DNA from 3 places in the Pantoea sp. X-Soil-MYKO-1785 genome. Region 1 is predicted to be linked to each of the others. Evidence: predicted binding sites of a transcription regulator. Region 1 holds the regulator's gene; each other region holds the start of a gene.
The links. The regulator Fur, encoded in region 1, represses iron uptake genes when iron is present. The targets are predictions, from matches to a motif close to ATAATAATGAGAACNACTATCAA.
Positions count from the first base shown of each region.

Region 2: AC6I8D_RS01990 (isochorismate synthase) is a predicted target of Fur. The motif match lies at 6,394-6,416, and genes of this name have one in related genera.
Region 3: AC6I8D_RS16390 (TonB-dependent receptor domain-containing protein) is a predicted target of Fur. The motif match lies at 5,932-5,954, and genes of this name have one in related genera.

Region 1 covers NZ_AP036000.1:1,185,797-1,193,890, reverse strand. The annotation lists gene AC6I8D_RS05545 (YbgA family protein) at 1-627, opposite strand, end outside; gene AC6I8D_RS05540 (DUF2517 family protein) at 783-983, opposite strand; gene kdpE (two-component system response regulator KdpE) at 1,241-1,915, shown strand; gene pgm (phosphoglucomutase (alpha-D-glucose-1,6-bisphosphate-dependent)) at 1,955-3,595, opposite strand; gene seqA (replication initiation negative regulator SeqA) at 3,621-4,169, opposite strand; gene ybfF (esterase) at 4,420-5,184, shown strand; gene ybfE (LexA regulated protein) at 5,350-5,625, shown strand; gene fldA (flavodoxin FldA) at 5,758-6,288, shown strand; gene fur (ferric iron uptake transcriptional regulator) at 6,641-7,084, shown strand; gene AC6I8D_RS05500 (hypothetical protein) at 7,155-7,550, opposite strand; gene glnS (glutamine--tRNA ligase) at 7,784-8,094, opposite strand, start outside.
Region 2 covers NZ_AP036000.1:439,127-447,220, reverse strand. The annotation lists gene AC6I8D_RS02020 (enterobactin synthase subunit F) at 1-1,115, shown strand, start outside; gene AC6I8D_RS02015 (ATP-binding cassette domain-containing protein) at 1,156-1,953, opposite strand; gene fepG (iron-enterobactin ABC transporter permease) at 1,950-2,930, opposite strand; gene fepD (Fe(3+)-siderophore ABC transporter permease) at 2,927-3,916, opposite strand; gene entS (enterobactin transporter EntS) at 4,062-5,312, shown strand; gene fepB (Fe2+-enterobactin ABC transporter substrate-binding protein) at 5,307-6,266, opposite strand; gene AC6I8D_RS01990 (isochorismate synthase) at 6,444-7,622, shown strand; gene AC6I8D_RS01985 ((2,3-dihydroxybenzoyl)adenylate synthase) at 7,633-8,094, shown strand, end outside.
Region 3 covers NZ_AP036000.1:3,461,864-3,469,957, forward strand. The annotation lists gene AC6I8D_RS16370 (heme ABC transporter ATP-binding protein) at 1-542, opposite strand, end outside; gene AC6I8D_RS16375 (FecCD family ABC transporter permease) at 539-1,534, opposite strand; gene AC6I8D_RS16380 (heme/hemin ABC transporter substrate-binding protein) at 1,524-2,348, opposite strand; gene AC6I8D_RS16385 (hemin-degrading factor) at 2,345-3,376, opposite strand; gene AC6I8D_RS16390 (TonB-dependent receptor domain-containing protein) at 3,427-5,799, opposite strand; gene AC6I8D_RS16395 (Rdx family protein) at 6,038-6,334, shown strand; gene AC6I8D_RS16400 (PadR family transcriptional regulator) at 6,369-6,905, opposite strand; gene AC6I8D_RS16405 (siderophore-interacting protein) at 6,983-7,765, opposite strand.

The DNA of each region.
Region 1 (8,094 bases):
AAACGGCCCCAGCTCGCGGTATTTCTCCTGCGAATGGGCCAGCATCAGTAATTTATAGCGGCTGTGGAAGGCAATCAGGCGGTGACGGGTCAGGCCGCTTTGCCACATCTGATTGAATTCGTGCAGCGCGCAGATCCGGCCAATGAAGTTTTCACGCAGCGCGGGATCGTGCAGTCGCCCATCCTCTTCCAGCGGCAACCATGGCATTTCACGCTGCAGGAATTCGGCAAAAATGCCGGTGCCGGCTTTGCGATTGTTGTTGGTGTCCGGCTCGTAAACCCGCACCCGCTCCATGCCGCAGCTAGGGGATTTGGCGCACAGGATATAGCCTGATAGATGATGCAACGATTTCACGCGCTCGGCTGACCAGTCACGCATCCGATCGGTCACCTCTTCCCCGCCATCTTTGCTGAAGCACAGATGCAGTTCATCATCGCCGTGGTTAACCAGGCGTAAGGCTGGGCGCGGCGTTGGCAGGCCAATCGCCATTTCAGGGCAGATCGGCTCGAAACGCACAAAAGGCGTGAGATCTTCGGTAGCAAAAGTAAGGCGCTTGTGTCCACCGTCAAATCTGACGCTCTCACCAAGCAAGCAGGCACTGATTCCGACCGGGATTTTTTTGCTCATACTTGTACAACCTCCGAAATCTTGTAGAGGTTTAAGTGTAGCGTAAATCAGCCAGGAAGACAGCGTTAAGCCAGGGAAAAGCGCGGTTGTTTTAAGAAAAAACGCAAAAAAAAAAGCCTGGTCCAATGACCAGGCCGATTCAGCAGATGTCCGTCTTACCAGAAAGCGCCGCCAGCGGCTTCTGCTTGCGCCAGCCATACCGGCTTGGCGCTGGTTTTGCACCACATCCGATGCAGATAGCTGTAGAAGCGGGCGCGGTCGCGACGGAACAGCATCACGGGTAACGCAACAACGCCGAGAAGGACCACCAGCGTGCGACGCAAAATGATTTTGGAACGTGGATAAGCCTGATACATGGTTATCGCCTCCCGGAGAGTTATAAGGTTCGAATGTGATCTGTGTCTAAGATTACGCCTGATTGTGTAATTTTACTACTCATCAGACCACTTATTTACCCGAAAATGTGTCGTTTAAGAATTGACCTGTAATTAAGTTACATGAATGTTATTTCAGGGTTGCGAACAGGTTTAAATCAACCCAGCGTTGCCGGCACGGACGGCAGAAAAATTTGTTGGTAAAGTAGCGCATCACTGTTTATTCAAGGCAGGTTTGCGTGACCACGGTTTTGATCGTTGAAGATGAAAAAGAGATCCGCCGTTTTGTGCGGCTGGCGCTGGAAAATGAGGCACTGAAAGTGTTTGATGCCGATACCCTGCAGCGTGGCTTGATTGAAGCCGCCACCCGTAAACCCGATCTGGTGATCCTCGATTTAGGCCTGCCAGATGGCGATGGCACCGATTTTATCCGCGACCTGCGCCAGTGGAGCGCGATGCCGGTGATTGTGCTGTCGGCACGCAGCGACGAGCAGGATAAAATCGCCGCGCTGGATGCCGGCGCAGATGACTATCTGACCAAGCCGTTTGGTATTGGGGAACTGCTGGCTCGCGTCCGGGTGGCTCTGCGGCGGCACAGCAGCCAGCAGCCCGACGCCCGCGTCACCTTTGCCGATGTGAGTGTTGATTTTGCTGCGCGCCGGGTACAGCGCGGCGGTGAGGAGATTCATCTCACCCCGATTGAGTTCCGCCTGTTGAGTATTCTGCTGAATAACGCCGGCAAAGTGCTGACCCAGCGCCAGCTCCTGAGCCAGGTGTGGGGACCGAATGCGGTGGAGCACAGCCACTATCTGCGCATCTATATGGGGCATCTGCGGCAGAAGCTGGAAGCTAACCCGACCCAGCCGATGCATCTGCTGACGGAAACCGGCATTGGCTATCGCTTTATGCCATAAAAAAAGGCGCCAGAGGCGCCTTTTTCATTGCCCGATTTCTCAGGCGTTTTTCAGTACTTCGCTGACAATCTCTACCGCTTCTTTCTCAATCTGCGCGCGGTGTTCCGCACCCAGGAAGCTTTCACAGTAGATTTTGTAGGCGTCTTCGGTGCCTGACGGACGCGCAGCGAACCAGCCGTTGTCGGTCATCACTTTCAGACCACCAATCGACGCGCCATTGCCTGGCGCAGCGGTCAGACGCGCGGTAATCGGGTCGCCCGCCAGCGTATCGGCGCTCACCATCTCAGGTGACAGCTTCGACAGCGCGGCTTTCTGCGCAGAGGTTGCGGACGCCTGCAGACGGTTGTAGCTTGGCGCACCAAAGCGCCCGGCCAGTTCATCGTAATGCTGCTGCGGGTTTTTACCGGTGACCGCCGTAATCTCGGCCGCCAGCAGACACATGATGATACCGTCTTTATCAGTTGACCATGGCGTGCCATCGAAACGCAGGAAAGAGGCACCTGCGCTCTCTTCGCCGCCGAAACCAAAGCTGCCGTCATACAGGCCATCAACAAACCATTTAAAGCCAACCGGCACTTCCACCAGCTTACGGCCGATGTCGTTAACCACCCGGTCGATCATTGCGCTGGACACCAGCGTTTTACCGACGGCAACATCCTGGCCCCACTGTGGACGGTGCTGGAACAGGTAATTGATTGCCACGGCCAGATAGTGGTTTGGATTCATCAGGCCTGCCGGAGTGACAATGCCGTGACGGTCATAATCCGGGTCGTTACCAAACGCCAGATCGAACTTGTCACGGTAAGCCAGCAGACCGGCCATAGCGCACTCAGAGGAGCAGTCCATGCGGACCACGCCATCTTTATCCAGATGCATAAAGCGGAAAGTCTGATCGACAGCATCATTCACCAGCGTCAGATCCAGCTTGTAGTGCTCGGCGATACGCTGCCAGTAAGCAATACCGGAACCGCCCAGCGGATCAACACCGATTTTCAGACCGGCTTTCTGGATTGCCGGGAAGTCGATGACCTGTGCCAGACCTTCAACGTAAGGCTGAATCAGATCTTTCTCGACCACGTGACCGCTGGCCAGAGCCTGATCGAGAGGCAGGCGTTTAACCTCTTTCAGGCCATCTTTGATCAGCTGATTGGCGCGATCTTCAACCACTTTAGTGACGTTGGTATCAGCCGGTCCGCCGTTAGGTGGATTGTACTTGATGCCGCCATCTTCCGGTGGGTTGTGTGAAGGCGTGATCACAATGCCGTCGGCCAGCGCGCCGCCGGCTTTGTTGTGCTCAAGAATGGCGTTAGAGATGGCAGGGGTCGGCGTATAGCCATTATCCTGCTGCACAATCACATCCACGCCGTTCGCCGCCAGCACTTCCAGCACCGACAGGATCGCCGGCTCTGACAGCGCATGAGTATCTTTACCCACGTAGCACGGACCGGTGATGCCGTTCTTTTTACGCTCTTCGGCAATCGCCTGCGCAATCGCCAGAATGTGCATCTCGTTGAAGCTTTGACGCCCTGCGCTTCCGCGATGGCCAGAGGTGCCAAATTTCACCGCATGTTCCGGGTTCGCCACGTCGGGCTGCAGGACATAATACTGTGAGGTTAATTGTGCAACGTTAATCAAATCGCTCTGCTGGGCGGGTTGCCCGGCACGGGGGTGATTGGCCATTGGCGCTTCTCCCTGACGCTTCAGTTTAAATGGTGCCGCAAACTTTCTCTGTCAGTTCCTGCGGGAACTGCATTGAGAGCATGATGTGTTCGATCATGCTGCATTTGCGACCGGTATTGGTATTGGTGATCACCCAGTACGGTGTGCCGGGTACATGCTTCGGCTTAGTATGGGTGCCATTTTGCAACAGCGTATGCTCATCACCTGCAAAATAGACGCGGGTACGGCCCTGCAGTGATGCAGTTGCCTCAGCAAAGGCTGCAGTATCAAGACGATAGAGCGTTGACAAGATTAGCATAAAGCGATTAACCGCCCGCTTCTGCTCCGCATATTCATCAGAAAGCATCAGTTCACGCATGGCGCGTACCCGATCCTGCGGACGTGATCCAGCCACGGCAGGCTGAGCTTCTTTCGCCGCACCGGGGGTCGCATTTTGCGCCGGCGCAGCGGGTGCTGCCTGACCGGCCGTGAACTTCAGCATACGACGCAGAATGTCGGATGCGCTTTCACCAATGTGTTGCGTGTGGCTGGCAATATAACGGTAGAGCTCTTCGTCAACTTCGATCGTTTTCATCTTATTCCGTACGGTTCTTTCTCATGACAGAACCACTTGTTTCCTGAAAAGCCCTAAGCAATGTTTGGCGATTCGAAGGGTGAGCGGGTTCTAACATGAGGATTATAAAGTTAAATTCAGGCGGGTTGTTAGCAATCAAACGGTTTACGGGCAAAAGTCAGAATATGTCCTAATGCCGCCGGAACCGGCGCGCCTGAAAAGGTGAATCCATGATAACCTAAGCTTAGGTCTCAAACTTAAGAACTTTGCCATGATTTTGAACGCCCGTCTGCAAACTGAACAATCCCCGACTGATTCCCTGCCCATCCTGCTGATCCACGGTCTGTTCGGGACGCTGGATAACCTTGGCGTGCTGGCTCGCGGGTTAAAAGATGCCGCGCCGGTGCTGCAGGTTGATGTCCGCAACCATGGATTATCACCGCGATCCGCTGAGATGAACTACGCTGTGATGGCACAGGATATGTTAGAGACGCTGGATGCACACGGCATCGATCGGGTGGCGGTAATCGGTCATTCGATGGGCGGCAAAATTGCCATGACCATGAGTGCGCTGGCGGCCGATCGTATCGAACGACTGGTGATGATCGATATCGCCCCGGTGGATTATCAGACCCGCCGCCATGATACCATTTTTGCGGCGATCCGCGCGGTGACGGAAGCGGGCGTCACTTCCCGCAGTGAAGCCGCGCAGGTGATGCGTGGTCTGCTTGATGAAGAGGGTGTGATTCAGTTCCTGCTGAAATCTTTCCAGCAGGGCGAATGGCGCTTTAACGTGCCGGTATTGTGGGATAACTACGCCACCATTTCGGGCTGGCAGCCGGTTCCCGCCTGGCCGCATCCGGCACTGTTTATTCGCGGCGGTGACTCCAGCTATCTGGATAACCAGTACCGTGACGCGTTAATTACGCAGTTCCCGGCGGCCCATGCACATGTGATCAGCGGCGCGGGACACTGGGTGCACGCCGAAAAACCTGATGCCGTATTACGCAGCGTTCGTCGCTTTTTTGCGCTTTAAAAGCAAATACCTGGCGGCAAATGTTTAGGATTGGCGTCCGGAGTTAGCGTGGAGTATGATGGCGCGCTAAAATTTTGCCGCCGGTCATTTTGCCGCGGTAACGGCCAATAATTTATAATCTGCGCGGCGAGCGTCTGGCGCCCGCACATTCAGTTTCACTAAGCCATGGCAAAAGAACACACTGACCGCACGACGCTCGATCTGTTTGCTGATGAGCGCCGCCCAGGTCGACCCAAAACCAGTCCGCTTTCGCGTGATGAACAGCTGCGCATCAATAAGCGCAATCAACTGAAACGTGACAAAGGGCGCGGGCTTCGTCGTGTCGAACTGAAAATGAACAGTGAAGCCGTCGAAGCGCTCAATACGCTGGCAGAACAGCGCAATCTCAGCCGTAGCGAATTGATTGAACAAATGCTGCTGGCGCAACTCAAACTGGATTAATGCGGGCAAAACGCACGCAGAGGCAAATGTCGAGGCTTTAACCGTTCCGCGGGTTTGTCTCGTCTGCTATTATTCGCTGAAATGTGCTGCGGCACACATCTCATCATCAGGATTTAAGAGGTTATTTTACTCATGGCACTCGTAGGCATCTTCTTTGGCAGCGATACCGGCAACACCGAAAACATTGCAAAAATGATCCAGAAACAGCTGGGTAAAGACGTTGCAGAAGTCCACGACATCGCGAAAAGCACTAAAGAAGATCTGGAAGCGTTTGACATCCTGCTGCTGGGTATCCCGACCTGGTATTACGGTGAAGCGCAGTGCGACTGGGATGACTTTTTCCCGACGCTGGAAGAGATCGATTTTAACGGCAAGCTGGTCGCCCTGTTTGGCTGTGGCGATCAGGAAGATTATGCCGAGTACTTCTGTGACGCGATGGGCACCATCCGCGACATCATTGAGCCGCACGGCGCAGTGATCGTCGGCCACTGGCCAACCGAAGGTTATCACTTCGAAGCATCAAAAGGCCTGGCTGACGATACCCACTTCCTCGGCCTGGCGATTGACGAAGATCGCCAGCCAGAACTGACTAATGCGCGCGTTGAGCAATGGGTTAAGCAGATTTTTGATGAACTGCAGCTCAAAGAGATCCTCGAAGCCTGAAGATAGCCGACTCAATGTGAGCGCCAGCTCACATTGAGGCAACGGAAATTCCTATAGAAATAATAGCCACATTTTTTTAACTTTCTTCGTTTAATCTGTAGAATACCCGCATCGATCTTCCGCTTATTTTCTCTGGCAGCAGATAGGACTAAGCGAAATGTTAACAGACTCCTGCAGAAATCCTCCCCGGCTCGGTGACGTATCCCTTACAGCCCATGGTGATTTAGGCACTCCCCTCGGTTTTCATTTCACTGCATCAGTTCTATAATGAGACGCAAATGAGAATGGGCACAGATCGACATTCAAGGCCAAGCGCCACAAAAGTGAATATAAGTAACAGGACAAAATCCGCATGACTGACAACAATACCGCATTAAAGAAGGCTGGCCTGAAAGTCACGCTGCCCAGACTGAAAATTCTGGAAGTGCTTCAGGAACCTGAGTGCCATCACGTCAGCGCGGAAGATCTGTACAAACGCCTGATCGACATCGGCGAAGAAATTGGTCTGGCCACGGTTTACCGCGTGCTGAACCAGTTTGATGATGCCGGTATTGTGACCCGTCACAATTTCGAAGGCGGCAAATCGGTGTTTGAGCTGACTCAGCAGCATCACCACGATCACCTGATCTGTCTGGACTGCGGTAAAGTGATTGAGTTCAGCGACGAGTCGATTGAAACCCGTCAGCGTGAAATCGCTACCCGCCACGGCATCAAGCTGACCAACCACAGCCTCTATCTGTATGGTCACTGCGCGCTGGGCGACTGCCGTGAAGATGAGACGCTGCACGATCAGTAAGTCTGACGCAGGCTGAAATAAAAAAACCGGTGAATTCACCGGTTTTTTTTTATTCTTTTTCCGCCGTCAGTCAGGCAACCAGGGTTTCCTGCAGGTAACGCCAGCGCGGAATCGAGGTGCTGTAATCCAGAATCGCCAGGGCGATGCGGCTCTGATTATTGCCGTTCAGCATCTGCATCTCACGGTACTGCACGGTGACCTCTTTCTCCTGATGGGAAATGACCATGTGCTCGCAGGTGGCGATGCGCATCCCTTCCCGCTGGCCCTGCAGCTGACGGAAAAGATCTTCGACTTCATTCAGGTTCAGTTGAGTTCCGCGCGGGGTAACCATGCGAAATTCAGGATGAAAATAGGACATCATCAGCTCAAAACTATCATCAGACCCGGCGGGTTGATTGAAAATACGTTCAATAAGCTGATGTAAAACGACGACACTGTGTTTGGCTTCCTGGGCGAGAACGGTCATTTTTTTTCCTTATATCACTCGCTGAGCTATGTCTGAGACGGCATAGCCTACCTGAAAGCGGATAATTCACATCTGGTAATTGATTAATTTTTTTAAACTCAGATTTCTCTCACAATTTCGTAACAACCACTCCAAAATGGCGACAGCACAAACCTCGGTGATGGCAAAAATCAGGACAATAAAAAAGGGCGATACCTCGCCCTTTTGCCATTTTATCAGGTCAGCACCAACGATTATTCGCCAGCTTTAGTCCAGGTATCGCGTAGGCCAACGGTGCGGTTAAACACCAGCTGTGACGGCTTCGAATAGACGCTGTCAGCGCAGAAGTAACCTTCACGCTCAAACTGGTACGGCGTGGTTGCTTCCACGTCACGCAGACCTGGCTCAACAAAGCCCTGTTTGATAGTCAGCGATTCTGGATTGATCACCGACAGGAAATCGTCGGCTGCGCCCGGATTTGGCACGCTGAACAGGCGATCATACAGGCGGAACTCGGCTGGCTGCGCGTGGTCTGCCGACACCCAATGGATCACGCCTTTGACCT
Region 2 (8,094 bases), 750 kb from region 1:
CGCAACTGCCTGCGCACATGGTACCGGTCGCTATTGTCCAGCTGGCGGCGTTGCCGCTCAGCAGCAACGGCAAGCTGGATCGTAAAGCGTTGCCGCTGCCGCAGACACAGACAGCGGAAGCGGGTCGGGACCCGCATCCGGGACTGGAAACCACCCTGGCGCAGGCGTTCGCCATGCTGCTGGAGCGGGAGTCGGTCAGCGCGCAGGATGACTTCTTCGCCCTCGGCGGCCACTCGTTACTGGCGATGCGGCTGGCGGCACAGCTGCGTCGTCGCCTCAATCAGCCGGTGTCGGTCGGCCAGATTATGATCGCCTCCACGGTGGAAAAACTGGCAGCCTTGCTGAGCAGTGAATCGGCTGAGGCCAGCCGTGCCGGCTTTGAAGCGGTGCTGCCGCTGCGGCGCGGCAGCGGGCCGACGCTGTTCTGCTTCCATCCGGCTTCAGGTTTTGCCTGGCAGTTCAGCGTGCTGCAACGCTATCTCGATGCACGCTGGTCGCTGATTGGCATTCAGTCGCCAGACCTCGCCAGCCCGCTCAATCAGGCAACGCATCTCGATGCGGTGTGTGAGGCGCACCTGGCGACGATACGCCAGCAGCAGCCGCACGGTCCTTACTATTTCCTCGGCTATTCGCTGGGCGGGACACTGGCGCAGGGTATCGCGGCGCGGCTGGAAGCCGCAGGCGAAACCGTTGCCTTCCTCGGCCTGCTGGATACCTGGCCACCAGAGACGCAGAACTGGGATGAGAAGCGCGGGGAAAACGTGCTGGATCCGGCGGTACTGGCAGAGGTTAACCGGGAGCGCGAGCAGTTTATTGCAGCACAGCGCCAGCAGGCGGGAGAAGGGATGGAGGCGCTGTTTACCACCATCGAAGCCAACTACGCCAGCTCGGTGCGACTGCTGGCCACGGCCCGCAGCGCACGCTTCAACGGCCGGGCGACCCTGTTCCTGGCGGAACAGACGCAACAGCCCGGTCAGGATGCCGGTCGCGCCTGGTCACCTTACGTTGCTGAACTGGACATATGGCCGCTGGATTGCGCCCACGTCGAGATTATTTCGCCGCGAATATTTGAACAGATTGGGCCGCGCCTGCAGCAATTGCTGGCGACGTTTTAATCCCCGACCGACTCGCGCCTTCCCCCCGGGGAAGGCCGAATCAGCTGGCTGCGCGCCCCAGCGGCACAATCATCGGGGTGTGCGCCACCGGATCGTCAACAATCATGCAGCGCAGACCGTAAATGGTTTCAATCAGCGCCGGCGTCACGATGTCGGCCGGTTTACCTTCGGCAATAATCTTACCGTCCCGCATAGCGATCAAATGGCTGGCGTAGCGGCACGCCTGATTGAGGTCGTGCAGCACCACCACCAGCGTCCGGCCATGCTGTTGATTCAGATCCTGCATTAACTCCAGCAGCTCGATCTGATGGGCAATATCCAGCCAGGTGGTGGGTTCATCGAGTAACAGCAGTGGCGTTTGCTGCGCCAGCACCATCGCAATCCAGACCCGCTGCCGCTGACCGCCGGACAAGGTATCGACCTGCTGCTGTGCCAGATCGGCCACGCCGGTCGCCAGCATCGCCTGCTGCACCGCCACTTCATCTTCCTGACGCCAGCGGCCAAACAGCGGCTGGTGAGGATAACGCCCGCGCGCCACCAGCTCACTGACGCTGATGCCGGCCGGAGCACTGGAGCTTTGCGGCAGCAGCCCGAGCCGACGCGCCACCTCTTTGGTGGCATAGTGGGCAATCGCATTACCATCCAGCAATACCTCGCCCTGTAAAGGCGATGCCAACCGGCTTAGGGTGCGCAGCAGCGTCGATTTACCACAGGCGTTGGGGCCGATAATCACCGTCAGCTCCCCGTCAGGGATTGTCACCGAGAGATTCTCCGCCACGATTTTTTTGTCATAGCCGAGCGTCAGTGCGTTGCCCTGCAAACGTGTCGTTACTGTCATTGGCGTCGCGCCTCCCGCACCAGTAGAGCAATCAGATAAAGTCCGCCCAGGCTCACGGTAATCACACCAACCGGCAGTTGATAGGGCAGGAAAAAGTGCTGCGCGGCGTAGTCAGCGGCGGTTAACAGCAGTGCGCCACATAATGCCGCCAGCGGTAATGCGCCTTTGATTCCGCCGCACAGCCGTCGGGCGATTTGGGGTGCCAGCAGCGCAATAAACGAGATCGGCCCGACCAGCGCGGTCGAGGCCGCCGTCAGGATCACCCCGGTCAGCATCAGCAGAATGCGGCTGCGCTCAACCGCTATGCCAAGCGCGCAGGCGGTGTCATCGCCCATCTCCAGTAGTCGCATGCGCCGCGCCAGCAGTGCGGTTGCCAGCAGCGCCAGCAGCAGCACGGTGATAACCGGCGTGGTTTTCGCCCAGCTGATGCCGTTCAGTGAGCCGGCGCTCCACAGGCCAGCGCTCAGTGCCGCCTCGAGTGAGGCGCTGATGATCAGCCAGCTGTTAAGCGCCATCAGCAGCGCACGCACGCTGATGCCGACAATGATCAGCCGAAACGTCTCGACGCCGTTGCGCCAGCTAAACAGCCAGACCACGCCCGCCGTCAGCAATCCGCCGATCAGCGCCGCCAGCGTCATGCCTTCCATGTTCTGCTGGAACAGCACCAGCGCCACCAGCACTCCGCTGTAGGCACCGGTATTGAAACCGAGAATATCCGGACTGCCGAGCGGATTGCGCAGCAGCGATTGAAAAATTGCGCCGCTTACGCCGAGCGCGGCACCAATCAGCAGCGCCATCATCACCCGCGGCAGACGCCACTCCAGCACGATCAGCTGGATATTGCGCGCCGCCTCGCCGTTGAACACCTGCCATAGCTGGGCAGCGGTGATCGGCAAAGTGCCGCGCGTCACGCCGAGAAAAGCCAGTGCCAGACACGCCAGCAGCAGCCAGAAGGCATTAATCGTTACGCGTCTCATACCGCACCTCTGCCGATCTTGCGGCGCACCAGCACAATCAGCATCGGCGCGCCGAGAATCGCGGTCACAATCGACACGCGTAGCTCACCCGGCACCAGCACCCGGCCGAGAATATCAGCCGCCAGCAGCAGACAGGGCGTGATGAGAATGGTGCCAGGCAGCATCCAGCGATGATCGTTGCCGAACAGCCAGCGTGCCAGATGCGGCGTCATTAATCCGACAAAGGCAATCGGCCCCACTGCGGCAGTGGCGGCGCCGCTCAGCAGGGCGATCGCCAGCAGCCCAATAAGCTGGGTGCGGGCAACGCGGGTACCGAGCGCGGTTGCCATATCACCGCCCATGCTGAGACTGTTGAGCGAGCGTGCCAGCAGCAGCGCCAGCAGGCTGCCAATCGCCACCGCAGGAAAGGTGGTGCGCAGCATGGCGAAATTACGGATATCCAGCGAACCGCTGTGCCAGAAACGCAGATGATCGTAGATGTCAGGGTTAAGCAGCGATAAGCCAGAGGTTAAGCCCTCTAACACCGCGCCCAGCGCCACCCCGGCCAGCGTCAGACGTACCGGATTAACCCGTCCACCACCGATAGCGCCGGTCAGCGCCACCAGCAACGACGCCAGCAGCGCCCCGCTAAAGGCAAAGCCCAGCCAGTCGGCCGGCGAATCGGCACCGAACAGCGCAATGCCCAGCACCACCGCGAAGCCAGCCCCGGCATTAATACCCAGAATACCGGGATCGGCCAGCGGATTGCGCGTCAGGCTTTGCATCAGCGCGCCCGCCACGCCGAGGCCAACACCCGCCAGCAGCCCGGCCAGGGTGCGCGGCAGTCGGGCGTCACGCACAATAATGCAGTTCGCGCTGGAGCAGTCGGTCAGCAGCGCCTGGCTGACATCATGAAAGGCAATGGATTTGGCACCCAGCATCAGGCTAAGCGCGAAGAGCAGCAACAGCAGCATCCCTGAACCTGCTATTACATGGAATTGACGCATAACGTTTAAACCTTCACGAATTCAATGGCATCGCAGCGGATACCTTTATGATAATGATACTTGTTATCGTTCTTACGCGTTTTTTGTATGTTACCATGACTCGTAAACTCAATGACGAGGAAAATGGGTGCAAAAAGGCGACGTTATGAACAAACCCTCCCACTTTATCGATCTCAGCCTGCTGAAAACCCATCCCGCCTTCCGCGCCGTGTTTATCGCCCGATTTATCTCTATCGTCGCGCTTGGCATGCTGGCTGTCGCGGTACCGGTACAGATTCAACAGCTGACGCAATCCCCGCTGCTGGTCGGACTGGCGGTCACGCTGGCCGGTGCCGGCATGTTTATCGGCCTGCTGACCGGTGGCGTGCTGGCCGATCGCTACGAACGCCGACGCCTGATTTTATTTGCCCGTTCCACCTGCGGCCTCGGTTTTGTCGCGCTGTGTGTCAATGCCCTGCTGCCCGCGCCCTCGGTGATCGCGGTATTTGTGCTGGGCCTGTGGGATGGCTTTTTTGGTGCGATTGGCGTCACCGCTCTGCTGGCTGCCACGCCGGCGCTGGTGGGGCGCGAAAATATCATGAAAGCGGGCGCTATCACCATGCTGACGGTTCGCTTTGGCGCTATCCTGTCGCCGGCGATTGCCGGCCTGGTGATCGCCCATGCTGGCGTGGCCTGGAACTACGGTCTGGCGGCGATCGGCACCTTGCTGACGGTGCTCACCCTGCTGCGACTGCCGACGCTTGCGCCGCCACCGCAACCGCGTGAACATCCGCTGACCGCGTTATCCGCCGGGATTGGTTTTCTGTTCGCCAGCCCGATCGTCGGCATGGCCGCGCTGGTTGGCGCGCTGGTCACCTTAGCCAGTGCGGTGCGGGTGCTCTACCCGGCGCTGGCTCCGCACTGGCAGGTCGGACTGGAGCAGCTGGGGCTGATGTATGCCGCCGTTCCACTTGGGGCGGCGGTCGGTGCCTTAACCAGTGGCCGGCTGGCGCAGTCGTCGCAGCCGGGCCGATTGATCCTGGCCAGCGCCATTGCCGCCTTTGTGGCGCTGGGCCTGTTCAGCCTGATGCCGTGGTTCAGCCTGAGTCTGGTCTGCCTCGCCGCGTTTGGTTATTTCAGTGCTATTAACAGCCTGGTGCAGTATGCCCTGATCCAGACGCTAACGCCGGATGCGCTGCTTGGGCGGATCAACAGCCTGTGGACGGCGCAGAATGTTACCGGTGATGCGCTTGGCGCGGCGATGATCGGGGCGATGGGGTCACTGCTGCCGCCGCAGCAGGCGGCAGGCCTGCTGGGTCTGGCCGCCACCGTGCTGGGTGTTGTGATGTGGCTGCTGATGGCGCGTTTGCGCCGTTATCAACCGCCTGCACCCGGGCAGGCGGAAACATCATCATGATTTAACGAACAGCGCCTCCAGTCGGTTCAGCAGATTGCTGGCGCTGTAGTAATCCAGACGGAAGGTATCCAGCCCCAGCGCGTAGACCGCTTTGCTACGCACCGCCGGAGTCTGGGCCAGGAAAGGATTCTTCATCACCTGCTCTGCGGTTTTCGGTTCGGCGGCAAACAGCAGATACGAGTGTCCATTCAGCCCGGCAGCCAGATTTTCCCCTGACAGCTGAATGATGTCTTTACGCTGCCCCATGCTGTGACCGTGCTGCATGTCGGCAGGTGGCGTGGCCAGGGTGAATCCCAGCTGTTGCAGCAATTTCCCCTGCGCGGACGCCTCAGTCCACAGATTAACTGCGCGACCGTCACCGTTCCAGACCATGGCGGAAACCGGCTGCGGCGGCAGCGTCAACGCTGAGCGGAGCGCTTTTTCACGCGCATCGAACGCGCTTATCCGGGCAGCGGCTTGTGTTTCATGGCCGGTTGCCTCGCCCAGCAGCGTCACCAGCTGCTGCCAGCTTTTATCGTCGTAGTTGATCACCAGCACCGGCGCGATGGCGGTCAGCTGATCGACCAGTTTGATCGCTGAGTCATTGCCGGTGGCACTGACCACAATCAGGTCCGGCGCTTCCGCCGCAATCGCTTCGGCATTTGGCTCGCCAATATAGAGACGTTTTACGCCGCGCTGTTTTGCCGCCTCGCCCCACTGACGGAAGAACCCTTGCCCATCGGCCAGCCGGCTGTTGGGTGCCGTTGCGCCGCTGGCGATCACCGGCGCATCAATCGCCAGAAGCGAGCCGGTCAGGGTGACGCTGGTCGAGACAATGCGGGTCGGCGCCTCTGATAGCGTCACACTGCCTTTCGCGCCCGCCACCGTGCGCGGCCAGCCGTTCTGTGCCGCCACTGCAAAGCTGATACAGAAGAAAAACAGCGCTATCGCCGCCTTTACACCACGTTTAGTCATAAATTTCAGTCCACTTTTATACTGGCTATTTGCCCTGCTGTTTGTGCTGATTTAGCAGGAAAACGCAGCCGAAACACCGCGTATTTATTGACACTTCCGGCTAATCAACGTAGGTTACTGGGCCACAATACAAATGATAATCATTATTAATTATCTTATCATTTATAGGTGAAAATTATGGTGGAATCGTTGACGTTTGAACATCCCTTGTTGCAGGATTTCTCCGCGTTGTGCCGCGGCTTCCTGTTTACTTCTCCCTGGAAAAGCCTGACCACGCAAGGCTGCTTCACCACGCTGACCACCCCGGTAACCGCAGGTGAGACACTGACAGGGGATTTTCAGCAACAATTGCAGCACCATTTTGCCTCAGCCAGAAAACAGGGCATTACTCACCCTATTCTGGTGGGTGCGATCCCGTTTGACGTCAATCAGCCATCGGCACTGTTTATCCCCGAATCGTATCAGACCTTTAACCGCGACGATCTGCATGCGGTTACCTTACCACCCGAAGCCACTTTGCCGCAGGTGCGTCGCCGCACGGCGGTGCCGGATCATGCTAATTTCACCAATATGGTAGCGCAGGCAGTAGCCGCAACGCAGCGTGGCGATCTGGATAAAGTGGTGCTGTCGCGGCTGATGGATATCACGGCTGAACAGCCGGTGGATACCGCGGCGCTGATGCAGCGCATCGTGGCGCAGAACCCTAACAGCTATCACTTTCATCTGCCGCTGCCGGAAGGGGGTGCGCTGGTCGGGGCCAGCCCGGAATTAATGATCCGCAAACAGGGACGGGATTTCAGCTCCTGTCCGCTGGCCGGTTCGGCCCGCCGTGATGCCGATCCGCAGCGTGACCAGGCCGCAGGTGAGAGCCTGATGCGCTCGGATAAAGATCGCCATGAACATCAGCTGGTAACCGATGCGATGCGCCACACGCTGCAGCCGCGCAGCCGGATGCTGTCGGTGCCGGAGGTGCCGTCGCTGATCACCACCGCAACCTTATGGCATCTCGCCACCCTGATTAAGGGTGAAGTGCTCGACCCGCGCGAAAATGCGCTGTCGCTGGCCTGCCTGCTGCATCCAACGCCGGCACTGAGCGGCTTCCCGCATCAGAGCGCCCAGCAGCTGATACAGCAACTCGAACCGTTTGAGCGCCAGCTGTTTGGCGGCATCGTCGGCTGGTGCGATGACCAGGGCAATGGCGAATGGGTGGTGACGATTCGCTGCGGCACGGTCAATGGGCCACGCGTGCGGCTGTTTGCTGGCGCGGGCATCGTTGCTGACTCCCAACCAGAATCAGAATGGCGTGAAACCGGCGTCAAACTTGACACCATGCTTCGCGCTTTTGGACTGCAATAAAGGACCCTGTATGACCATTTCCTACAGCCGCTGGCCTGACGATCTGGCCGCGCGTTACCGCGAAAAAGGCTACTGGCTCGATCTGCCGATGACCGATATCCTCGAACGCCACCAACAGAGCGACAGCGTGGCGGTGATTGATGGCGATCGGCAGTTCAGCTACCGTCAGCTGGCCCGCTTAAGTGACAATCTGGCAGCAGCGTTGCAGCGTCGTGGCCTCAAATCGGGAGATACCGCGCTGGTGCAGCTCGGCAACGTGGCCGAATTTTACCTGACGCTGTTTGCGCTGTTTAAAATTGGCGTCGCGCCGGTTAACGCGCTGTTCAGCCATCAGCGTACTGAGCTGACGGCGTACGCCAGCCAGATTTCGCCGCGCCTGCTGATTGCCGATCGCAGCCATACGCTGTTTGCTGATGACAGTTTTATCAGCCAGCTGTGCCACGATCATACCCAGCTGCAGCAGGTGGTCCTG
Region 3 (8,094 bases), 2.3 Mb from region 1:
CGCAGCGTCTGCTGCTGCCAGAAGAGATCCAGCGCCGAGGTCGGTTCATCCAGAAACAGCCAGCCGCGCGGCGCGCCATCCTGCCACAGCTGTGCCAGCACCCGCGCCAGTTGCACCCGCTGCTGCTCGCCGCCGGAAAGCTGGCGGTAGTCGCGCTGGGCCAGCGAATCACAGCCGGTCAGCTGCATGACCTCAGCCACAATCTGCCGGCTTCCGGCCTCCGGCCAGGGCGCACGTCCCATTGCCACCACCGATTCGGCGGATTGAGAAAAGGTCAGCTGGGTTTGCTGACGCATCACCGCCCGGCGGCGTGCCAGCTGATGGCGTGACCAGTCCGCCAGCCGGGTTGCGCCCAAGCGACATTCACCCCGATCGGGCGGCAGGAAACCCGTCAGCAGGCGCAGCAATGTCGATTTACCGGCACCGTTGGGGCCAATCAGCGCCACCATCTCACCGGCCGCCAGCGTCACGTCAAGCCGATCGATAATCGCCTTGCCGTCGCGGAATAAACAGAGATCCGTGGCCTGCAGTAATTCGTTCATTCGATGCCTCGCTGTTGACGCAGGATCAGCCAGAGAAACCACGGCCCGCCAATCAGGCTGGTGAGCAGGCCGACCGGCATCTCCGCCGGCACCACCACCGTGCGCGCCAGGGTATCGGCCAGCAGCAGCAGGATCGCCCCGGCCAGCGCTGAACCGGGCAGCAACCAGCGATGATCGCTGCCAAGACAAAAACGCATCACGTGTGGCACCACTAAGCCGACAAAGCCGATCACCCCGCTGACCGAAACCGCGGTGCCGACCAGCAGCGCGCTGAGGATCAGTAACTGGTGCTGAGTGCGTTTCACATCAACGCCCATGTAATGGGCATCTTCTTCCCCCGCCTGCAGCAGATTCAGCTGGCGCGCCCCGGTCTGTAACAGCAGCAGCGCCGGTAAAATCAGCACCGCGCAAATCAGCAGCGCCGGCCATTGTGCCTGGCTCAGGCTGCCCATTCCCCACAGCGACAGCTGACGCAGTTGCTGATCGTTGCTCAGCCACGACAGCACACCGACCGCCGCCCCGCACAGCGCATTAATGGCGATGCCCACCAGCAGCAGTCGCGACAGATTGCCGCGCGCCAGACCGCTGAAGCTGAAGATGAGCAGCGTCACCAGCAGGCTGCCGATAAACGCGGCGATCATCGGCAGCCACAGCGCCAGCGACGGCGGCAGGGCCAGCGGAACAATGATTGCCAGCGCCACCGCCAGTCCGGCACCGCTGCTGATGCCGAGCAGACCCGGATCGGCCAGCGGGTTGCGAAACACACCCTGCATCACCGCGCCCGACACCGCCAGCGCCATGCCGATCAGCACCGCCAGCAGTACGCGCGGCAGGCGGATATTCAGCCAGATTTGCCAGATCATATCGCTGAGCGGTGCCTGCCACAGGGCGCGCAGCGACAGGGACATCGCGCCAAGGTTGGCCGCCAGCACCATCGATACCAGCAACAATAGGGCCATCAGCGCCAGACCGCGCAGCGTATTACCGTTCATGCATCAGAGATTCCGCTGCCTGGCGTAACCGGAGGATGGCCCGCGGCGTATCCAGACCAAAGCCCAGCAGTGCCTGAGTATCGATCACCAGTAAATGATGCTGCTGACCAGCTGGCGTCAGTGCCAGACCGGGTAGCTGCCACAAACGCTGTTCGCCGCCGATAGTTTGCAACCCCTCTTCACCCATCACCACCAGGTCCGGCGCGGCAGCGATCACCCCTTCCTGCGACAGCGCCTGATAGTGCGGCACGCTGCCCATCGCATTTTCCAGCCCGGCGCTGCGGATGGCGCTATCGGCAGCGGTCTGCTGACCCGCGGCCATCGATTTCATGCCGCTGTTGGCCATAATATAGAGCACCTTTACCGGCAGCGTCTGCCGTGGCAGCTGGCCGATCTGCTGCGTCATCTGTTGTGCCAGTGCCTGCGCCTCGTTCTGATGGCCGAGCGCCTGGCCGATAGTGATAATTTTTTGCGGGATCGCCTGCAGGCTGTTCTCGCCGCTGACCGTGACCACGCGCACCCCGGCCTGGGCAATCTGTTGCAGTACCCGCGACGGCCTGGCCTGCGCACTGGCGATCACCAGCGTCGGTTTAAGCGCCAGAATCCCTTCGGCATTGAGCTGGCGCATGTAGCCAACATCCGGCAGCCGGGTGGCCAGCGCCGGATGCAGACTGGTGCTGTCGCGCGCCACCAGCTGCTGCTGGGCATCCAGCGCATAGATAATCTGGGTGACGTCACCGCCAATCGATACCACCCGCTCCGCCGCCAGCGCAGGCAGCACCAGCAACAGGCCCAGCAGACTCAGCCATTTCATGCCATTGCTCCCGCCGCGCGCAGGGCCTCGATCTGCTCGCGCCAGCGTCGCTGTTCCGCCGTGCCTTCATTACGCTGCCCGTACAACTGGGCGATCTGCGTGCCGTCGGCGGCAAACAGTTCCAGGCTGGTGACAAAGCCGTCGCCACTCGGTTTGCGGGTGATCCAGCTTTCGCTGATCTGGTCCGCCATCAGATGCAGGGTAAAGTGAGGATTAAAGACGTTGAGCCAGTTTTCCAGCGGCACCAGTTTGTCGATCGCGCCGGTGAAAATCTGGGTACAGCCCCGGTTACCGACAAAAATCATAATTTCGTTACCCGCCTGCTGCGCCATCTGCAACAGACGCGCCAGCGCATCGTTGCTGGTCTGCGAGGCCAGATCGTCACCGGCAGCGCGGAACGCCTGCTGGCGCGACAGGTTATGCCGCCTGAGCAGGCTGAAAAACTGATGAACGTCGGTCATGGCGCGCCATTCGCGATCGACGGCGGCGGCATCGACCGCAGGGTTGTGAGCGACGGCAGCGACCGGCTCCACCTGTAGCGGCGGCGCACTGACCTCGGTAAACGCGACGATCAGCGCCTGCCACGCCGCCCGGTCGGTCTGATCGGTCGCATAGATCTTCAGTACCGCATCACCGTGGCGATCGAAAATCTGAATGCTGTGCCGTTCGCCCTGTGCGGTTTGCTCCTGCAGGGCAAACGCACTGCGCCACTGGGCGACAAACAGACGCTGATCCAGCGCGCGCGGGTTCAGCACCAGGCCAGCATGGGCACCGAGCTGCAGGTTTTTATACTCGCCCAGCTGTTCATGAACGGCATAGGCGTTACGGGTAATGCTTTTGGTCTGGCCGACCGACTCCAGCGCTTTCAGCAGTGCCGGAAAGTCGCACTTCAGCCGTCGGGCATCTATCCCGATTCGTGCCTCACACAGCGCCGCTTCGCTGATGCCGATCAACGCCGCAAGGTCACGGGCATATTTTTTCGGTTGTTCGCCTTTCAGGGCGAGGTAGTGCTGGTAAACAGAATTCATGATGAGGTGCTCCCATGGTGATGCCCGGCATCAGCGCCGGGTATCAATGATCAGAAATCGACGTTAACGCCCAACTGGAAAGTACGGCCCGGCATCACCGCCAGCGCCTGATCGTTGCGTTCCTGCTGGGTGGCACTGGTCAGTTCACGGCTGCTGAGGTAATCCCGGTATTTACGATCGGTGATGTTATACAGCCCACCACTCAGCCTGACCTGTGGCGTCATCCGCCAGTAAGCCGTCATGTCCACCATGCCGTAACCGGGCACCCGCATATAGTCGGTGCTGGACTCTGTCAGGCTGCCGCCGCTGTTGGCATAACTGTTACGGTTGGTGGCACTGGCCTGTTTGCCTTTAACAAAGGTGGCGGTGACGGCCGCGCCATAGCCGCGCGCCTCGTCATCCCAGGCCAGTCCGACAATCGCTTTCATCGGAGCCACGCTCTCCAGGTCAATGTAGCGGTCGCCGAGGTAGCTCGACTTTGCCGCTCCCTGGGTGTAGCCAAACGCCAGCCTGGCGCTCAGGCCATCCACCTGCCGGAACCAGCTGCCGAAGTTCACTATGCTGATGATTTCCGCGCCGTAGATATACGCCTTGTCGCGGTTCTCCGCCTGGTAAGTGGTGTAGATGTTGCCGGGGACATTAACGAACTTACCCGGATTTGCCGCGCGGCTGTAGCGGGTAAAGGCGATAAAGTTTTTGTAGTCGTTATAAAACGCCGCGGCATTGACCGTAATGCCGTCGGTCAGCTGGCCTTTCACGCCCCACTCATAGTTATTGCTGGTCTCGGTTTTTAAATCCGGGTTGCCAATCAGCGCATACTGCGCGGGGCCGGCATAGCTGGAGCCGAGGTTCCATGAGCCATACAGCTGGCTGTCGTTGGGGAACTGCGCCCCGCGGGTATATTGCAGATAGGTCATCAGGCCAGGCGTGAGATCGTACTGGAAGGCGATCGACGGTAACACCTGAGTATCGGTGTTGGCCGAACCGTACAGCGCGGAGACTTCACTGGCATCGAGAACGCTGCTGTTGGTGGTCAGCGTTCCGACATCACGTGGTTTGGTGTTCTGGTATGCCACCCGCACGCCAGGGATCAGCGCCGCTTTATGTCCGTCAGCATCAAAATTGATTCTGTCCTGCAGATAGCCGCCCAGCGTATAGCTGCGACTGTTGGCCTGCGGCTGCATGATAACACTGTAAACACTGGGGGCCGGCGACTGACGGAACGGCCGCTCGGTATCCACCTGCCGCGCATTCAATCCGCCACTCAGCTCATGACGTCCCAGGGTTTTGGTCGCCCGAGTGTCGAAACCGTAGGTGTCACTGTTGTAATCGGAATAGACGTTTTGCCAGGCAGTGGCACTTGATGGCATCAGGGTATTGTCGTGCGCCTCAGTTTGTTGCCAGTAAATACGGCTGGTCAGGCTGTCGATGATCTCATTGTAAGGAGTGTATTCATCAGCAAGGCTGATGCCCCAGCGGCGCGTATCGCTCTGCTGCTGTGCGGTGCCCCAGATTGTATTGCCTGAGGTATCCCAGCTGTCGTAATGGCTGTGATTGGTTTTGTGGTAGTAGTCAACGGTAGCGCTCAGCTGATGCGCATCGTTGGGCTGCCAGATACCGGAACTCATAAAGGCGTCGGAGTGCCAGTTAGCAGGATACGCATCCAGCGTGTCGCTGTTATTGCGGGTTTGCTGGCCGTCGCGGCGGCTGTAGACAAAGATACCGCGCAGCTCATCGTCGCCTGCCGCGGCGGTAAGGCCGTTATGCCAGCTGCGGTTGGCGGAGTCGTAGTCGCTCTGGTAGCCAAAATAGGTCGATTTGCCGGGACGCAGGTAATCGTCGGGGGATTTGTTGCGGAACGAGACATTGCCGCCAATCGAGGTGTTGGGCTGATCAACCGCAGTGGCGCCCTTTTCAATGTCGATGCGGCCAAACAGATAAGGGTCGATGTAGTCCCGGCCAATGCCAAAACTGTCCAGCCCGGCACGTCCGACGTAACTGCGACCGGTTGCCTGGGGTAACGGGATGCCATCCACGTCCAGCCCGACGCGGTTACTTTCCAGCCCGCGAATGTTATAGCCGGTATAGCCCGCCCGATCGAAGCCGCTCTTGCCGGCAGACGATCCCCCCTGCGCGCCGGTGGCGCTGATCAGCGGTTCATAACGCATGATTGAGCCAAAATCGGTGGCCCCGCGCCGTTGCAGATCGGCTGCCGACAGGCTGGTTTTGCTGCCTGCCGTTTTTTTGATTTCGGGTGCCGTGACCATCATTACCGTTTCGGCCTGGCTTTGGCTGTAATCGGTGCGCGCCAGCGGAGCAGATTCGCTCCCGGCGGCATAACTGCAGGTGGCCTGGATGGCAGAGGCGAGTAACGCCAGTTTACACCGACGCAGTTGCGTCAATCCCTGAAAAAGTCGTGACATGGGCGCGAATTACCTGATTAATTGTTAGTATTCGCTCACTTGCTTGCTGGCATCATCAAAACGGCTCTGTATCAAAGCCGTAAAAACCGGACTTATTTCTGAATATAAATTATGATCCGCAATTTAATGCAATTGATAATCATTATCAATCTTATTTACATTTAACTCTATTTTGCAGCGCACAGTTTGTTAACTACAATTAACCGGTAATTTATCAATACGTTAAAGGAATAGAGTTATGGCACAAAAACCTGTGGTCGTTATCCACTACTGTATGCAATGCAACTGGCTGATGCGGTCAGCGTGGATGGCACAGGAACTGCTGCACACCTTCGCTGACGATTTGGCGGAAGTGACGCTCAGGCCGGGCACCGGCGGTATCTTCGAGATTACTCTTGATGAACATCTGCTGTGGGAGCGTAAACGGGACGGCGGCTTTCCTGACGCCACCAGCCTGAAGCAGCGGGTGCGTGACATCTGTTTCCCGGATCGTACGCTGGGCCACATTGATAAGCACAAACCTGAAGTAAGCTAAGTCGCCGGCTGGCTACCCGCAAAGGGGGAGAAGGTCAGCTACGGGTTATTTTTTCTGCCGCGTCCTGCAGTGCCGCGATCAGCGTCTGCAGCGCGGCCTCGGAGATATCCTGCTGCGCCAGTCGCGTATTAAGCGCCATTTTCAGTTCGTAAATCGCCTGTTCAACCACCGGAATACTGCGGTTGTTGACCAGAATAGCCAGTGACGATAAACGCCCGATCAGGCTGGCAATCTGGTCGCGGTTGGCGGCCAGCAGCGTCTCGCCAGCCCCGGTCAGCCGGTAGGCTTTGCGGGTGGCCTGCGCGTCCACCACCTCAATCGCCTCCATCTCTTCCAGCAGCGTCAGATTGGGATAAATGATGCCCGGACTGGGCGAATACTCCCCTTTCGACAACTCTTCCACTGACTTGATCAGCTCATAGCCGTGCGCGGCATTCTGCGCCAGAAAATGGAGCATCAGCAGACGAATATCACTCGCCTCCAGCATTTTTTCCCGACGCTTACGCCGGCTGCCGCAACCGCCCGCGCGCGTGGATTGATCGCCAGATGAAGATGCTGAATGGTCTTTCATTGCCTGCCCGGGGAGAAGAAAAGGAGATTGATGGTAGAACGCCGCCTGGCAAAATTCAACACAGGCGGCGGACCCGCTTACTTCTGGTGCCAGTACGCCACGGCCCGCACGTAATCACTGTTTAGCCCGCGCTGGACGGTGAAGTAATCACTCAGCGCTTTAACAAACTCGCCTTCGCCGGTGAGCCAGATGAAGTAATCTTCCGACGGCATTGCCAGTCGATCCAGCCGATCGGTTAGCTGGCTGAGCTGCGCCAGTTGCATCTGGCCGCTGCCGAGCCAGTTCAGATTAACGCCCGCCGTATCGGGTAAATAGTCACGGCCGGTGGCCTGATCGACATAGGCGAACAGGTGCAGATCCGACCCGGCAATATCAGGCTGACGGCGCGCAAAAGCAGGCAAGCCGGTCTCATCACAGACATAGAGCTGGAACGCGTAATCGGTCGGTACGATCAGCGAGCCGCGCGGACCGCCGACAATCAGACTGTCGCCGATCTGCGCCTGGCTCGCCCAGTCGCTGGCCACGCCCTGCTGATGAATGTAGAAATCGAGCGTCAGCGACGAGACGCCATCAAAGGCCAGCGGCGTGTATTCACGGGCCAGCGGACGCAAACCGTCTGGCCAGACAATCCCCTGGTCGGTTATCTGCGGCAGTACCGGCGTTTCACCGGCGGTGGCGGGAAAGAAGACCTTAATGTGGTCATCGAAGCCCGGCGAAGTAAAGCCCGCCAGATCGCTGCCGCTAAATTCAATGCGCCAGAAATTACCGGCAATGTTAGTTTTACTCGCCACCTGAATATGACGAAAGCGCAGTTCGTTACGGACGCGTTGAGGAAGACGATCAGAGTTAGCGTTTGGCAAAATATCTCTCCTGGAACGGGGTGAATGCCCGTCACGTCAGGGCATCAGCTAAACTATGGAATCAAAATCATTCTCATCTGAGTGGCTCAGGTTAGCTATGATATATCTTCAACACAATGACGAAAAATGCGATCGATCCAGATTAAGATATATTTTAGCTGCACATCTGATGCGACGTCAGGTGGCAATGTCAGCGATGAAACGGCGGGTCAGGATTGAAAAGGCCGGTCAGCAACAAAGGGCAAGCGATAGCGGCCAGTCAGCATCTGGTGCAGCTCAGTGAAGGCAGGAGAATAAACAGAATTGATAACCGGGCGGTTGCGCTGTCG